One region of the Shewanella sp. Pdp11 genome, then DNA from elsewhere that is predicted to be linked to it. Evidence: predicted binding sites of a transcription regulator. Region 1 holds the regulator's gene; each other region holds the start of a gene.

Region 1 (4,274 bases):
CATTACGACCAAGTAACAAGGTATCGCCACGCTCGTTAGCGCAGATAAAGCCGGTGATCACTAAGCGTTCATTGGGATGCGCAGCTAATAGGGCTTGTACTTTAGCGCGGGATTCCTGTACCCGAATTTGTGGCACAGCGGCTTCATCGGCCACTAAAATTGAACAGGCATCCACATGGCTTGCCGCCACGCCAGATTCGCGCAGTAGCGCCGCCATTAAACGTGCCGACCAACGTTCGCCAAAGCTCACCACATGGTTGATTTGGTATTCGTTGCGCTCGTCTAAGGACAACAGGCTGATGAGTTGCGCTTTATCAGTGGCCAAACGCTCACGCAGATCTCGGGCTTGTTCATTCGACAACAACTGCTCAATCAACCCCTGTTGGTAACTGATCAGCACTTGTAATTCTTCTTGCCATAGCTGACCCGCATCACGCAGCGCTAATAATTTATACAGGAAATTCGTGCTTTTACCCGCCGCAGAGACCACCACGAGATCATCACTATGACCGTGGGTTAACAGGATATGGGCAACTCGGCGATAACAATCGGCATCCGCTAAACTGGAGCCACCAAATTTATGTAAGTGACAACGTGCCATCTATTATTCCTCTACTGACAAGCCGCAACGGCGGCTAATCCTGCTTGAATATCTGCAACTAAATCGGCGGCATCTTCAATACCCACCGATAGACGCAATAGGGTGTCCTTAATACCAGCCTCGAAGCGCGCCTGCGGCTCCATGGCTCTGTGGGTCATAGTGGCGGGCACGGCCACTAAACTTTCGACGCCACCTAAACTTTCCGCCACGCTAAATAAGCTGAGTGCACCTAAAAAGGCCACCACTTCGGCCTCACCGCCTTTGAGCTCAAAACTCAGCATAGCGCCAAAGCCCTGTTGTTGCTTGGCCGCAATGGCGTGACCAGGGTGATCCGCAAGACCGGGGTAATAGACTTTACTCACCACAGGGCTTTGGGTTAATACCTCAATAATACGCTGGGCATTGGCTTGATGCTCGCGAATACGCACCGCTAAGGTACGCAGGCCGCGCAGGGTCAGATAACTGTCGAAGGCTGAGCCCGTTAAGCCTAGAGTGTTCGACCACCAATGTAAGCTTTCGCCGATTTGCGCATCTTTGGCGACAACAGCGCCGCCGACCACATCGCTATGACCATTGATATATTTAGTGGTGGAGTGGATAACGATATCCGCGCCTAACAATAGGGGTTGTTGCAATATCGGCGATAAAAAGGTGTTATCGACCACCACCAGCGCGCCGACCTCATGGCTCGCCTTAGCAATGGTTTCGATATCTACCACACGCAATAACGGGTTCGATGGGGTTTCGAGCCACACCATCTTAGGATTCTGCGCAATGGCGGCGGCTAACACTTGGCTGTCGGTTTGGTCGACCACAATGAGCTTAAACTGGCCTTTCTTCGCCAAGTTGGTAAATAAACGGTAGGAACCACCATAGCAATCATGGGGCACAACTAATAGGTCATCGGGGCCGAGCAAAGTAGTCACTAAGGTGATGGCCGCCATGCCAGTGCACGTCACTATGCCAGTGGCGCCCTTTTCTAATTGCGCTAATGCTTCGCCTAAAATGCAGCGCGTTGGGTTGCCTGAACGACTGTAATCGAATTCGCGGGGATTTTTATGACCATCGAAGGCGTAATTAGTCGACAAATAAATCGGTGGCACAACTGCGCCATATTGAGTATCGCTTTCGATACCCTGACGCACTGCCAGTGTGGCTAATTGACGCTCTGCCATGGGTGGACTCCTAAATTCGATAGACTGATAGAGATGTCTGGACGTCTAAATGTACCTAAGCCCAACGCCATCGTCAATAGGCGTGAAGACGTTTAGACGTCTAAACATAAAGAAATCTGTTTGCAATCACAAAGAAATAGTAGCAATAATTTGACTGTTGTTTGTAAGGGTTTAAAATCTGCCCCGAATTTAGCGTTATAACAGGTGAGTCAATGACTGAATGGAATGGGGAATACATCAGCCCCTATGCTGAACATGGCAAGAAGAATGAACAAGTAAAAAAAATTACTGTGTCTATTCCGCTCAAAGTGCTTAAGGTCCTCACGGACGAACGTACTCGTCGTCAGGTCAATAATTTGCGTCACGCCACCAACAGCGAGCTGTTGTGTGAGGCATTTTTGCACGCCTACACTGGCCAGCCATTGCCTAACGATGAAGATCTGTCAAAAGACAGCCCAGACAGTATTCCCGCCGAAGCCAAGTTGCTGATGGACGAAATGGGGATCGAGTGGGAAGATATGGAATAGCGACTCGTCGCTTTCAAAGTCATATCACAGTGCTCATCAATAGGGATCGTTAACGATCCCTTTTTGTTTATACCCAAGCGACTTCAAACTTTAAATTTCACTATCTTGAGGTGGTTTGGGATATAGGAAATCCTATGTTTTCTATGATAGATCCACAGACACTCGCCTTAGCCTCGCTGGTCGTGTTTCTGGGCGCATTAACCCAGAGCCTGATTGGATTTGGACTTGCGGTTGTCGCCAGTCCTTTGCTGTATATCGTCGATCCACAACTTGTACCTGCGCCTGTTATTGCTATGGGTTTCTCCATCGCCCTGCTGACCTTAGTGCGTGAACGCGGTCACTTAGAATTCAATGGCTTGCAATATGCGCTCCTAGGTCGCGTGCCCGGCGGTTTTATCGGCGCGAGTTTATTGCTGTTTGCGCCTCAGCCCATACTCGGTTTATCCATCGCCGCCATTGTAACTGTCGCAGTGATCCTCAGCCTGTATAAATTCAGCCTACCCGTGAATAAGAAAACCCTCTTCGGTGCGGGCGTGGTTTCAGGGATCTTCGGCAATATCGCCGCGATTGGTGGCCCGCCGATGGCGATTTTGTTGGCAGGCAAAGATGCCTCGCAGTTTCGTGCAGCCCTGTCGGCCTTCTTCATTTTTAGCTCCATGATTGCATTGGTCATTTTAGCGATCACTGGCTTATTAGAATTAAAACATCTGTGGCTGTCGTTGATGCTGCTCCCCTCAGTGATTTTAGGTTACTTAGTCGCAGGACGATTAGTGGGCCGTGTCGATAAAGAGAAGACAAAGATGGCGACGTTAGTCCTGTGCAGTATCAGCGCCTTAGTGCTAACGGTGAAGTCGGTTATCGAGTTATTACCCCAATAAGCGTCCCGCTTGTACTGGCAAATCATCTCAAGATTCAAACAATAAAAAAGCACTGACATTGCCAGTGCTTTTTCTTTATCTATCAATATTTAAAGCCAGCTTACACTCAGCTTAAATAGCTTTGCCCTGCGTACACAATAAAATGTCTTAAGGCGAGTACGCCGGTTAAGCTCGCACAAGCCACCATGATCATCGCGCCCTTAGTGTGGCGAGTCGCGGCGGGTAGCAGCATAAACAGCAATGGAATACCAAAGCCGATACCGACAACCCCTATCCAGAACACGCTTGCCCATAGCCCTGAGGTTAACGACGCTAAGGCCGCAGCTGCCGCGCCGCCCTTGAAGTACAAGGCGCAGAACAACATGAACAGGAACATGATTTCAATCGCCATCACAGGCAATTCTAACCCGTGCATCTTAGCCAAAGTCTTATCATGGCTATCGGTCTTAAACAACAAGAGTGCCAGTACCGCGTTTGCCGCAGCGCCCGCCGATAAACCCGACACTAAAAACAGCGCAGGCAGTACCGCAGTGTTGAGCATAGGATAAGCATTCATCGCCGAAATTAAGAAGCCAGTGTAAGCCCCTACGCCAATGGCGAGGACAAACAACAATACTTCAATCAGCTTTCGAAATGGCATAAGTAACTTAGCGATAGGCGTTAAGAAACCCAAACCCCATTTCGGTAAGTCATCCCGCAGCACAATAATGGCGTATGCAAAGGCCAAGGGAGAATACGCCAGCAGCGCCAGCACCCCGATTGCCATCACAGACTGGAAGTTATAGTGAATTAAAATCAGCCAGAAGTGGAATGGTTTGGTTAAGTCAAACACTAAGCAAGCTAGACCTAAGCTAATTGCCACAGGCCCAATAATGGCCGCAGCCTTAAGAATGCTGCTTTCGGCTCCCGCGCTGAGTTCCTTATTCGCCCAGCGCAAACCAATGCCAATCAGTAAACTGCCCGCGGATAACCCCGCCATAAACAGGTAAACGGCGATGACCCAGTGCCAAGTGACAGGATCATATTGCGCCATGTCGCCCCAAGTATTGTTCATAATCAAATCCCCCCTCTTTTGGTAGGAACGCGATATACC
Region 2 (4,274 bases), 1.7 Mb from region 1:
ACCTTTGGCACTTCTGGGCACAGAGGCTGCGCTTTTAATGGCAGTTTTAACCAACAACACATTTGGGCGATTACCCAAGCTGTGGTGGATTATCGCCAATCGGTGAATATCAATGGGCCGTTGATCCTCGGGATTGACACCCATGCGTTATCCTACGCCGCTTATTTATCGGCCATAGAAGTGCTGGCGGCAAATAAAGTCACTGTGCATATCCAGCAGAATGATGGTTTCACGCCAACGCCTGTGGTGTCCCATGGAGTGATTTGCGCCAATCGCGAAGCAAATATCACAGGTGCGCCTCTTTCCGATGGTTTGATTATCACGCCTTCCCACAATCCGCCTCAAGATGGCGGGATCAAATACAATCCACCCCATGGTGGACCGGCCGAAGGTAATATCACGGCTTGGATTGAGTCGCTTGCCAATGATTACTTACGCCAAGCGTTAGCTGGCGTGCAAAAATTAGCGTATGCCGAAGCGCTGGCCTCAGGCTATGTCAACGCCATTGATTTGGTAACGCCCTATGTGGCTGATTTAGAAAATGTTATCGATATGCAGGCGATTGCCAACGCTAAGCTGCGTATCGGTGTTGACCCGCTCGGTGGTTCAGGGATTTTCTACTGGGCACCGATTGCCGCGCGTTATGGGCTCGATATCACCTTAGTCAATGATAAAGTTGACCCAAGCTTTAGCTTTATGCCGCTGGATAAAGACGGCAAAATCCGCATGGATTGCTCGTCTCCCTATGCGATGGCTGGGTTACTCGCCCATAAAGAATCCTTTGATTTATGCCTTGGTAACGATCCTGACTATGACCGCCACGGCATTGTCTGCCCTGGTACAGGCTTGATGGACCCTAATCACTACCTTGCGGTCGCTATCGATTATTTACTGACGCACAGACCGGATTGGAGCGATACCTTAGCCATAGGTAAAACCTTAGTATCGAGTGCGCTTATCGATAAAATCTGTGCTTTCCATGGCAAAAAGTTACTCGAAGTGCCTGTGGGTTTTAAGTGGTTTGTTGATGGTTTAGCTGAAGCCACCATCGCCTTTGGCGGTGAAGAGAGCGCTGGCGCGGCATTTTTACGCCGTGATGGGACAACGTGGTGCACGGATAAAGACGGCTTTATTCTAGGGTTACTTGCCGCAGAAATTCTTGCGGTGACAGGTAAAACTCCAGGTCAACGCCATCAAGAGCTAGTAAAACAATTTGGCCAAAGCTTTTACAAGCGTATCGATAGCCCAATCAGTCTTGAAAACAAGGCCAAATTTGCGTTATTAAATGCTGAAACCTTAAATGCCACAGTGCTTGCGGGTGAGGCAATCGAAAACGTGTTAACTCATGCACCGGGCAATAATGCTGCCATTGGTGGCATTAAAGTGACTACGGCGAATGGTTGGTTTGCGGCGCGTCCATCGGGCACGGAAGCGTTATTTAAGATTTATGGCGAGAGTTTTATCAGTGAGCAGCATCTAGCTGAGATTATCAAAGATGCGCAGGCATTAATTGATAAGGCGCTGAACGCTTAATGCAGCAGTAGGTTTATAAAGTATCAAAAAAAACGCACTCAGTTTTGAGTGCGTTTTTGTTTGTGGCTAATGTCAGTTATGAGTATTTTCTCATGCTGATTTGACCGTATTTAGTACTCGATATGACAACTCGGTAAGTTATTCTTATCGATGTAATTTTGGTGATATTCCTCTGCCACATGGAACTGTTGTAATGGCACAATTTCAGTCACGATATGGCGTAATCCCCAACGGCCCGAGCGGGCAAAAGCTAACTTTGAGGCTTCTGCGGCCGCTTTTTGCTCACGGTCGTGGAAGAAAATGGTACTGCGGTATTGAGTGCCTATATCTCCACCTTGCATGTTCAGACTGGTTGGATTGTGGTTTTTCCAAAATACCTCGAGCAAGTCTTCATAACTGACCAGGGCAGGGTCAAATTCCACTTGTACCACTTCGGCGTGGCCAGTTTTGCCTTTTTTGACTTCTTCATAGGTGGTCGCGCTATTATTGCCGCCCATGTAACCGCAGGTGGCATTCAATACGCCGTTCACTTGTCTAAAAAAATACTCTACGCCCCAGAAACAGCCGGCACCAAAGGTTGCTAACGCCATAATTAAATCCAATAGAAGTCTAGATGGCTAAGGATTGTGATAAAACTCGCGCGCAAAAGCAAGCCTCTAGCAGGAATATTTATGCAGGATGAATTTTCGATAAGGTGATGGAAAATTTACACTCGCCGTAGCAAAGCGCCGCGTTGATCTTATTCCGTTCAAAACTGGGTCCTATGGCGATAAATGTCTGAGAACAGCACTAAAAACATGTGTTAGTATTGAAGCCGCTTTTTAAGGTGCGAGTGAGACTAACCGCGTTGAGATGAATGCTTGAGTGGTTATGGCTATCTGCACTGATGCTATTGCGCCGTTACTGTTACACACCATTATAAGGAGAATTCTGTGTTACAAGCTCTGTTAGATTCAAAGGATTTTTTAGCGCTCACCTTAGCCCATCCTGAACAGTTCGATGGCGAGTTTACATTTAGCTTAGGCGACCATACCCAAGTTGAAGTCTGGGATACCGGCGTTATCGTTTTTGAGCCCGCCGAGAATGAAGGAAAAGATGTTGTCCTATCTTGCGGTGTTCATGGTAACGAGACCGCGCCTATTGAACTCTGCAATAGCTTAATTAAGCAGCTTTTACAGCAAAAAATCATCGCAAAGCAGCGCACTTTATTCCTGATTGGTAACCCATTAGCGATTAATAACGGCACGCGGATTATTGATGAGAACATGAATCGTCTCTTTAGTGGTGAGCATTCCAATCCTCCGGGATTAGTCAATCCTGAGCGAGTGCGCGCCAAAAAACTCGAAGCCTATGTCGATCGTTTTTATACCGCGGTTGCCGATGGTCGTCAGCGCATTCATTATGATCTGCACACGGCGATGCGCGCCTCGAAGCATGAAAAGTTCGCTATCTATCCCTATCGTCCTGGGCGCGCCTTTAGCGGCGAGCAAATTATGTTTTTAGCCGCTAGCGGCGTCGATACGGTTCTTTTTCACCACGAACCGACCACGACCTTTAGCTATTTTTCCTCTGAACGTTACGGCGCCGATGCCTTTACCATTGAGCTTGGCAAAGTGTTTCCGATGGGGCAGAACGACATGACGCGTTTTATCGCCACCCATGAAATGTTTATGCGCTTGATCACCGCTAAACCGTTGGAGCTAGATGCATTTGATGCCGATAAGGTTAACTTGTACCAAGTGTGCCGCGTCATCAATAAACATTTCGATGATTTTGAATTTACCTTCGCCACCGATGTCGAAAACTTCAGATCTTTCCCGAAGGGCTTTGTATTAGCGCGGGAAGGTGGGCAAGAAATTAAAGTGGAACATGAGTTTGAGTCTGTCGTGTTCCCTAATGCCAAAGTGCCTATTGGCAATCGCACTGTGATTTGCCTGATCCCTGCGGTGAATGCGGACGTGCGTTAGGCTTGTAAAGCAATATATACATGCGAGGCAGGGATAACTTGTGGTTTGAGCTATGCCAATGGTTGATAGGTAGTTTACGTTAACGTAATGTTCGTCGGGCATATTCGTATAAACAGACGCATCAAAACGCTTTGGTGCGTAATGAGATAACAAGAGCACAATATGAGCAAAGCAACACTCAACACTGATACAGTGCACCGTGTCGGCTTCTTGGATAAGGCATCGCTACACATTCCTATCCTTCGAATTCTACAAGCCGACGGCACCACTTATGAAACCGCGGTTTTGCCTGTGATAGATGAAACCTTAGCCACTAAAATTTACGATACCTGTGTATTCACTCGGGTACTTGATGAACGTATGCTTGGCGCCCAGCGTCAAGGGCGCATCAGCTTCTACATGACCTGTACGGGTGAAGAAGCGGCGATTGTCGGCAGTGTGGCCGCACTCGATCAAGAAGATGTGATCCTCGCACAATATCGCGAGCATGCGGCGCTGCGTTATCGCGGATTTACTACTGAACAGTTTATGAATCAGATGTTCAGTAACGAGAAAGATCTCGGTAAAGGTCGCCAAATGCCAATCCATTACGGCAGTGCGGCATTGCATTATCAGACGATTTCTTCACCCCTTGCGACACAAATCCCGCAGGCGACGGGTGTGGGCTATAGCTTAAAAATGCAAGGTAAGCGCAAAGTCGCGGTTTGTTATTTTGGCGAAGGCGCTGCATCAGAAGGGGATTTTCATGCCGGTCTAAACATGGCCGCGGTACTG
Region 3 (4,274 bases), 1.5 Mb from region 1:
GATTGTTTGTTTGCCAATTCCAAATAAAGATATTTCCACTTTGATATCAGTTTGAGGCTCAATTGTATCCTTTGATTGAGTCATCTTATATTGGCAAGATTCTCATGACCATGATACTAAATGATGCTCATTACAGAACAATTGTTGCTGAAAATTGTGGTACTAGATTGATGAGTAGTAATGAGCTAAAAGTCGACTATGTAGCGGGAATGCTATGCTTCAACACTGATGTTGAATTGGTCATTGTAAGTGAGAGGCATATTGCAATGAAATGCGAATGGGTGTCGCTTACCCTCGTTGTAGAAATAGAGATAAATCATTAGACGGACAGGCTCGTGACGACTTGAAGAATGGAAATGTTAAAATTGTTTTAAAACATGGGATTATATCTCCACCTCCAGCACCTTATTTGCTTCACCATTTGATGTTACATACAAGGTAGTCATTTTTTATTCTTTTCGTTAGGCTATTGTGCGACTTAGTACTGAAATTCTTTAAATTTTGGGTATGATGTGAAGAGTAACCGAATCATCTTATTGTTAATAAACAGGTGCAAAGTGTCTTATGACTGATCTTGAGCAACAGGTTTTTACTCAAGTTAGAGCTATCATAGCGAATGAAGAGCAAGTGATTGGCCGCCGAGGGATTTTAATACCACTCAAAAAAGCGATCCTTGCTGAAGGCGACATTCGTAACGTGATCGACATCATCTCGAGTGACCCCGCATTGGCGGCGCACATGCTAATGCGCAGCAATTCCGCACAGGCATCAGGGGTGATTAACCCTAAGACTCGCTCCTTGAAAGAAGCTTTAGTTCGCTTAGGTCAAGTGAATATCTATCGCTATGCTTTTACGTTTTATCTGCAAGAGCGTCTCGATGAGCTGCCGCAGCCCTATAAAAAGTTGGTCCAAGGTTATTGGAAGTTGACTGAAGATATTGCTACGGATGCGGTGGACAGTTTAGCGGAGATGGAAGGCGTCGAGGTTGATGCTGATGAAGTGCAAACCTTGGCCCTGTTCAGTGTGTTCGGCCAAATTATCGCGCTCACGGCCTTTGCGTATTTAAATGCTAATGCCGAACAATCATTCCCTTTAAGCGTAATTAAGTCATTGATTGATAATCAACAGCAGACATTGACGATAGAATCATTCGAAGCGTTAGATCTCGATCAGGACTTGCGTCAAGAGTTTATGATTGCCCATAATTTGCGTCAGACCCGTAATTCGAATTCCCCTGGTTTAATCCTGCGCCGCGTATTGTCTATGCGTGGTCTATTGATGAATCCACTGTAATATTTAGATGCGATAAATAACGGTTTGAACGAATAAAATAACCATTTAATTCAATAAAAAAAGCCTGCATTCGTAGGCTTCTTCATTTGATTTAACCGGCATTAATTTGTCTTCTGCTGGCGAGATAAACCTTCACTCGCCACCAGTTGTAACCAATTTTGGATCAATGTTGAGTTACCACTATGGCGGCGATAGGCGCCAAATAGAGGCCGTTTTAAGCCTTCTTGTCCTAGCTTTACCGTAGTAAGGCTTAAGCCGTGACCTTCATTTATCGACCAGTTCGGCAGGGCAGCGATACCATCTTTGCAGGCGATACGTTGCAATAACATCATGGTTAAATCACAGGTTTTTTGCTCACCCGCTTCTATACCCGCAGGTTCTAAAAAGTGGCGATAAATGTCTAAACGCGTCAGCGGTACGGGATAGCTAATTATCGGTAAACGCGCTAATTGCTTAGGGGTGACATAGGGCTCTTTCGCTAGCGGATGATCTTTAGCAACCACTAACTTTACTTCAAAATCAAACAAATGCTGATAAGCAAGTGAATGCCCAGGCACAGGATCTGAGGTCAGCACTATATCCAGTTCGCCCATTTCTAGGGCATTGAGCGAGTCAAACAAGTGACGGCTCGACAAGTCTAACTCGGCTTGGGGATGTTCTTGTCTAAATTGCTCCATCACAGGCATTAACCAGCGAAAACAGCTGTGACACTCAATGCCGACACGTAACTGATTGGTTTCGGTTTCAAGGCCATTCTTAAGATCTGTCTCGGTTTCTAGCACCTTAGGCAAAATCTCTTCCGCGAGATGAAGCAGACGCGCACCTTCTTGGGTGAATGACAGCGGCTTACTTTTACGCACAAAAATAGGCGAGTTAATCCTTTGCTCCAACTCCTTTATTTGGTGGGAGAGGGCGGATTGAGTGACAAAACGTTTTTTGGCTGCGCCCGCCAAACTGCCACTTTCCTTCAGGGCCATTAAGGTTCGCAGATGTCTTAGTTCGATCATGTTCACTCCAGGTGAATTTCGCTCATGTTGTGCTTGAAATCAATTCGGTTGCTGGAATAGAGACTAACACAATAAACTTCTAGACGTCCAGACGCCCATTGTTATTTATCAAGGCGGAAATACTGAAAAGTGCCAAGAGAACACAATCTGGTGGGTGCAAGTGCCGAATTTGGCTTATCTCAAATAAAGGAAGATAGGGTATGCAATTAAATAGTCTTGGGTTTCCCCGTATCGGGCGTCGACGTGAATTGAAATTTGCCTTAGAAAAATACTGGCGTGGTGAGAGTACTCAAGCCGAATTATGTGAAGTAGCGAGTGAACTGCGCCGTACCCATTGGCAGTGGCAAACCGCAGCGGGCGTCGAGCAAGTGCCCGTGGGGGATTTTGCCTTTTACGATCAAGTATTAACCCTGAGTGCGACCTTGAATGCCATCCCTGAGCGTCATCGTGGTGAAGGCGCTATCGATCTCGATACCTTATTCCGCGTTGCCCGCGGCAGAGCGCCGACAGGCCAAGATGCGCCAGCCTCTGAAATGACCAAATATTTCAATACTAATTATCATTATTTGGTGCCAGAGCTGACGCAAAACCAAGAGTTTTCGATTGCTTACGAGCAGTTTTTTGATGAAGTCAGCGAAGCGCAAGCGCTAGGCTATAAAGCAAAACCTGTGCTACTCGGCCCTGTTAGTTACTTGCACCTTGCTAAAACTGTGGGTCAAGAGTTCAATAAGTTAAGTTTATTGCCTAATTTAATAACAGCTTATGCTGACATCTTGGCGCGTTTCGCCGCCCAAGGTGTGGAATGGGTGCAGTTAGATGAGCCTGTGTTGGCATTAGAGTTAGACGCGCAGTGGCAAGCGGCGATGACTAAGACTTATCAAGCGCTAAGCACTGTAAACGTCAAGGTTCTTTTGGCGAGTTATTATGGCGGTATTGCGCATCATCAAGCCCTAGTATCTGCCTTGCCAGTGGCTGGTTTGCACTTGGATTTAGTCACAGCGCCAGAACAACTGGCTGTATTTGCAAATGCGTTGCGCAGTGAGCAAATTTTGTCGGTGGGCGTGGTTAATGGCCGTAACGTGTGGGCGGCAGAAATCGATTTGATTGCCGAGCGTATTGGCGCAGTGGCGCGTGATTTAGGCGATCGTCTGTGGATTGGCACATCATGTTCATTGCTGCACAGTCCAGTCGATTTAGATGTTGAAGTCAAACTATTACCTGTGCTGCGTAAGCAGTTAGCCTTTGCTAAGCAGAAACTGTTGGAATTGAGCAAAATTCGCCAATTATTGTTGGCGCCTAATTCGGATGAAGCACAAAAAATCAGTGCTTTTTGTATCGCTCGTCGTCAAGCCAAAGCACAGGCTGCGGATAAGCAAGTGATTGAGCGTGTTGCGGCATTAACCACTGCGGATTACGAGCGTGTCAGTGATTTCAGCGTACGCCAAAGGGTGCAGCAGCAAAAATACCGTTTACCCCTGTTACCCACTACGACCATAGGTTCGTTCCCGCAAACACCTGCTATTCGAGGATTACGCAGCCGCTGGCGTAAGGGCGAGATAAGTGATGCTCAGTATACTGAGCAGTTACAGCAAGTGACCCGCGATACTATTGAACGCCAACTAAAACTGGGTATCGACGTACTCGTGCACGGTGAAGCCGAACGTAACGACATGGTGGAATACTTTGGCGAGCAGTTAGCTGGCGTTGGTTTTAGTAAAAATGGCTGGGTACAAAGTTATGGCTCACGTTGTGTTAAGCCACCCTTGATTTACGGCGATGTGAGTCGTCCAAAAGCTATGACAGTCGAGTGGGCTGAGTTTGCCCAGAGTCTTACCGACAAGCCCGTAAAAGGCATGTTGACGGGGCCTGTGACAATTCTGCATTGGTCATTCGCCCGTGAAGATATCAGCCGCGATGCGATTGCGACACAACTGGCGCTGGCGATTAGTGATGAAGTGGTCGATTTACAAAATG
Region 4 (4,274 bases), 290 kb from region 1:
TTTCATCCGCGCTATGGTTTCTTGCCCCATGTAACAGCCCTTGTTGAAGCTGATACCGTTGACTGCCTGTAGATTGCACATCTGCGGTACATATTGGCTGGCATGGCTGGCGGCAAGGTTGGGGTAACCCGCGATAATTTCTAACGCTTGCCAAGCACTGGCATCAAATACGCTCAACTTTGATTTGGCCACTAAAGCTGCAGCCGCTTCTGGGGTTAACATTAAAATGAAACGGTCAGCGTCTTTTAAAATCGCGCCATGTTCAATGGGCGTGAATTCTTGATGAATGTCGCCAAAATGTTCGCTCACGAACTGGCTTGCTTGTTCACCGGCAACCCCGAGCAGAGTCCATTCAGCGGATGCATTGCTTAAGGTGGCTTTGCTAAACACGGCATATTTTTGTAACTGGGGTAAATCGACTTCAATGGCATCCTTTGGCATCAGCATAAAGAGCGCATCTTGGATGGCAAAGGTTCTGAAACTGGCCAGCATTTTACCTTTTGGATCGCAATGTGCACCCCAGCGCCATTGGTTATCGGCTAATGAGCTGATGTCAGTGGTCACTTGGCCATGGATGAAACTGCGGCCTTGTTCTCCAACCACTTTAATAAGGCCCATATGAGATAAGTTGGCAAGCATGAGTGGAGGCAAAGAAGCGTCCAGATCCCAATGGGGCGTAGAAACTGAAATAGTCATAGCGAGATCCTGAAAATGAAGGCGATGTGAGAGGCTAGATTGTAACGGAATTCCTGTTGGCTCAAAAGCATAAGGCGCACATATCTGTGAATGATATGTGCGCCTTAGTCTTTGTACTTTAGCCGAAACGCTTAATGCGATTCGGCTTAACTCTTAAAACAGCACGCGGGTACGCAGTGTGCCTTCAATGGCCTTCAACTCTACTAAGGCTTCTTCGGCTTGGTGGGTGTCAACTTCCATGACCACATAACCAATTTCTGCGGTGGTTTGCAGATATTGCGCGGCAATGTTGATGCCTTTTTCCGAGAAGGCTTGGTTGATCTTGATCAGCACGCCTGGACGGTTTTGGTGAATATGCAGTAAGCGTGAGGTGCCTTTATGCATAGGCAGCGAAACTTCAGGGAAGTTAACTGCAGATACGGTCGATCCATTGTCTGAGTATTTAGCGAGCTTGCCAGCGACTTCGATACCAATGTTTTCTTGGGCTTCAGCAGTACTACCACCAACATGCGGTGTCAGCAATACGTTATCAAGACCTCGAAGTGGGCTGATAAATTCATCGTCATTCGATTGCGGCTCAACTGGGAACACATCAATCGCCGCGCCCGCAAGGTGGCGCTCTTTGAGTGCGACTGTTAAGGCCTCGATATCGACTACAGTGCCGCGTGATGCGTTGATAAAGATGCTGCCCTTTTTCATCGCCGCAAATTCAGCTGCGCCTATCATGTCTTTGGTTTGTGGGGTTTCAGGTACGTGTAAGCTCACTACGTCAGATTGCGCCAGCAATTGTTCCATTGAATGAATTTGCTGTGCATTGCCTAACGGCAGTTTGTCTTCGATATCGAAGAACACCACGCGCATGCCCAGCGTCTCAGCCAGAATGCCAAGCTGAGTACCGATATGACCGTAACCGATTACGCCTAAGGTTTTTCCGCGCACTTCGTAGCTGCCAGCGGCGGTTTTCATCCAGCCACCACGGTGGGCGATGGCGTTACGCTCAGGGATACCGCGCATCAGCATAATGATTTCGCCAATCACGAGCTCGGCAACACTGCGAGTATTGGAGAATGGCGCGTTAAATACTGGGATACCAAGGGATTCGGCGGTGGCAAGATCAACTTGATTGGTTCCGATACAGAAGCAACCGACCGCGATCAACTTCTCGGCGCGTTTTAGCACCTCGGCAGTTAATTGGGTACGTGAACGAAGTCCCACGAAATGTGCATCTTTGATGGATTCAATTAATGCTTCATCGCCTAATGAGGCTTTGTGGTATTCGATGTTGGTGTATCCCGCACGCTCAAGTACATCGACCGCAGATTGGTGGACGCCTTCCAACAGCAGGATCTTGATCTTATCCTTGTCCAGCGAATGTTTCGCCATGATATGGGTACCCTCTAATTAATAGAAATGTTTCTTATGATATGCTGACAACCTTCACCCACCAAAATAGCACTTTTTTTACTCAGTGTGGAGGGCTAGATGGCTAAAGTTAATATTCTAAATTAAGAACAATATCGCATAAGAGGAAGAAACATTGAATAACAAAATCGCGTGGTGTGCTATTTACCTCTTAGTGCTCGTGTGGTCGGTGATAAATCCCGCAGATTCTTTCACTTGGTGGCTCGAAGCGGTTCCAGCATTAGTGGCTGTGCCACTGCTATTTTTTACCCGCAAACGCTTCCCATTAACGCCGCTGGTGTATGTTTTAGTGTTAGCCCATTGCTGTGTGTTGTTTGTCGGCGCACATTACACCTATGCTGAAGTGCCATTATTCGACACTATTGCCCATTGGATGGGCTCAGAACGTAATAATTACGACAAGTTAGGTCATTTTGCTCAAGGCTTTATCCCTGCCATGTTAGCGCGTGAAATTATGCTGCGTAATCAAGCGGTCAAACCCGGTGCTTGGTGTGCGTTTTTAGTCACGTGTTTTGTGCTCGCGTTTTCGGCGTTTTATGAACTCATCGAATGGTGGGTTGCCGTGGCAACAGGTGAAGGCGCCGAAGCCTTTTTGGGCACCCAAGGCTATGTATGGGATACTCAATCAGATATGTTGATGGCATTAATTGGCGCAATTGTCGCACTCGTTTTATTGTCTCGTTTTCAAGATAAGCAAATAGCAGCACTTAAACTCAGGAGCTAGTGGCAGTGAGTTGCGTTCATCCTTCCATAAAAAATTTGGCGTGAGTGTGATGGCATTTAGCTGTCACATTTTAATGTTATCTTTATGTTGCAACTTTGGGCTGATATCTTCATAGTTTGAAAGTACTAGGTTTCGTGAGTTGATTAAGTTCAATGGTATTTTCTACTGTTATTCAAATTATCTGTGGTTAGTTAGTCGAACTTACTAGGATTAAAGAGGGAATAGTACATTTGGGTGATGTTTTTCAGTCTTTAACTAGTCAAAATCAACTAGGTTAATGGAATGTTTAAAAATCTAACTAAAGAGGCTGGTCAAACATACCATTTTGCTAATAGAAAATACTTTTCAGGGAGGAGAGTCATTGAGCACAATTAATGAATTAGTTTTTTTACATCAAATGGCAGCGCCATGTCATTTAGCGTTACTCGCTGAATCCATAGGCTTGAAAACTCGTATCGTTAAGCATGCGGCGGAATTAGATTTAGATAAGAGTCGTCGAAGTTTTTATCTGATCACCCAAAAAGGCTCTGCACTCGATAACAAGGGGATCCCTTTACTGGCTTCGCGCTTAGTATCACACTTCCCCGTGGCGCTGTATCAAGTCGAGCGAGACTCTTTAGATCAAGAGTCAGCTATGTTACTTGGCATTCGAGGCATTTTATTTGCCGATCAACGTATGGATTTGATGTTAACAGGTTTACGTAAAATGGTGGCAGAGGAGCTGTGGTACGACAGAACACTACTGAGTAAGATGTTCCGTCGTGTAGTACAAAAACTCGATGGCAACAATGAGATGCCCTCCGATACTGTGGCTATGCTGCAGATGCTAACTTCCCGTGAGCGCACTATCATTCAATTTGTGTCGAGTGGCGCGAGGAATAAAGAAATCGCCCACAGATTGTGCATCAGCGAACATACGGTGAAGGCTCATATTTCCTCTATCTTCCGTAAAACCCAGTCCCGTAATCGTGTTGAGTTGTTGCGTTGGGCACAAACCTATCAGACTCACTTTGAGCTGTGCAGTTAGTCAGTTAAAGATATTGATCGTTAGCTTTTCGCTTTGAGTGGTTAATGTTAATAATTACTGGTTAATCAGAATAGAAAAGCGGGAATGTTTATTTAAACATTCCCGCTTTTTGTTCAACACCCTTTTGATAAACCACCAAAGAGTGTAGCTGTGGTGGTTTTAACAGGATTGACTAGTATTGCACTACAGTAGCAACGTTCATATTACCTGATTGATTAACGCTGATGCTGTTGTTATTGCCAGCTTGAGAACCTAGTACTAAGTTATCGTTACCTGTTTGAGTGATCAACAGGCTGTTATTATCACCGCTTACTTCAAATGAACTACTTGCGTCACCACCAATCCAGTTACCGTTACCTGATTGAGCAATTTGTGCAGTGTTTTCATCACCTTCGATAATTAAAT

The links. Region 1 encodes MetJ, which represses methionine synthesis genes. Its sites were predicted from a motif close to TAGACGTCTAGACGTCTA; they were not measured.
Region 2: the regulator MetJ is predicted to act here: its motif matches at 2,136-2,153, upstream of msrA (peptide-methionine (S)-S-oxide reductase MsrA).
Region 3: the regulator MetJ is predicted to act here: its motif matches at 2,373-2,390, upstream of metE (5-methyltetrahydropteroyltriglutamate--homocysteine S-methyltransferase).
Region 4: the regulator MetJ is predicted to act here: its motif matches at 2,168-2,185, upstream of serA (phosphoglycerate dehydrogenase).

Annotation. Positions count from the first base shown of each region.
Region 1 is NZ_CP015194.1:1,275,018-1,279,291, reverse strand. It holds gene AYJ58_RS05660 (bifunctional aspartate kinase/homoserine dehydrogenase II) at 1-601, opposite strand, end outside; gene metB (cystathionine gamma-synthase) at 613-1,776, opposite strand; gene metJ (met regulon transcriptional regulator MetJ) at 1,989-2,303, shown strand; gene AYJ58_RS05645 (sulfite exporter TauE/SafE family protein) at 2,438-3,181, shown strand; gene nrfD (NrfD/PsrC family molybdoenzyme membrane anchor subunit) at 3,288-4,235, opposite strand; gene AYJ58_RS05635 (4Fe-4S dicluster domain-containing protein) at 4,238-4,274, opposite strand, start outside.
Region 2 is NZ_CP015194.1:2,935,265-2,939,538, forward strand. It holds gene pgm (phosphoglucomutase (alpha-D-glucose-1,6-bisphosphate-dependent)) at 1-1,533, shown strand, start outside; gene msrA (peptide-methionine (S)-S-oxide reductase MsrA) at 1,644-2,123, opposite strand; gene astE (succinylglutamate desuccinylase) at 2,466-3,500, shown strand; gene AYJ58_RS12985 (thiamine pyrophosphate-dependent dehydrogenase E1 component subunit alpha) at 3,663-4,274, shown strand, end outside.
Region 3 is NZ_CP015194.1:4,780,188-4,784,461, reverse strand. It holds gene AYJ58_RS21015 (HDOD domain-containing protein) at 565-1,293, shown strand; gene AYJ58_RS21010 (LysR family transcriptional regulator) at 1,395-2,300, opposite strand; gene metE (5-methyltetrahydropteroyltriglutamate--homocysteine S-methyltransferase) at 2,501-4,274, shown strand, end outside.
Region 4 is NZ_CP015194.1:1,562,409-1,566,682, forward strand. It holds gene ygfZ (tRNA-modifying protein YgfZ) at 1-696, opposite strand, end outside; gene serA (phosphoglycerate dehydrogenase) at 850-2,079, opposite strand; gene AYJ58_RS06955 (DUF2238 domain-containing protein) at 2,234-2,842, shown strand; gene AYJ58_RS06960 (helix-turn-helix transcriptional regulator) at 3,204-3,869, shown strand; gene AYJ58_RS06965 (curlin) at 4,042-4,274, opposite strand, start outside.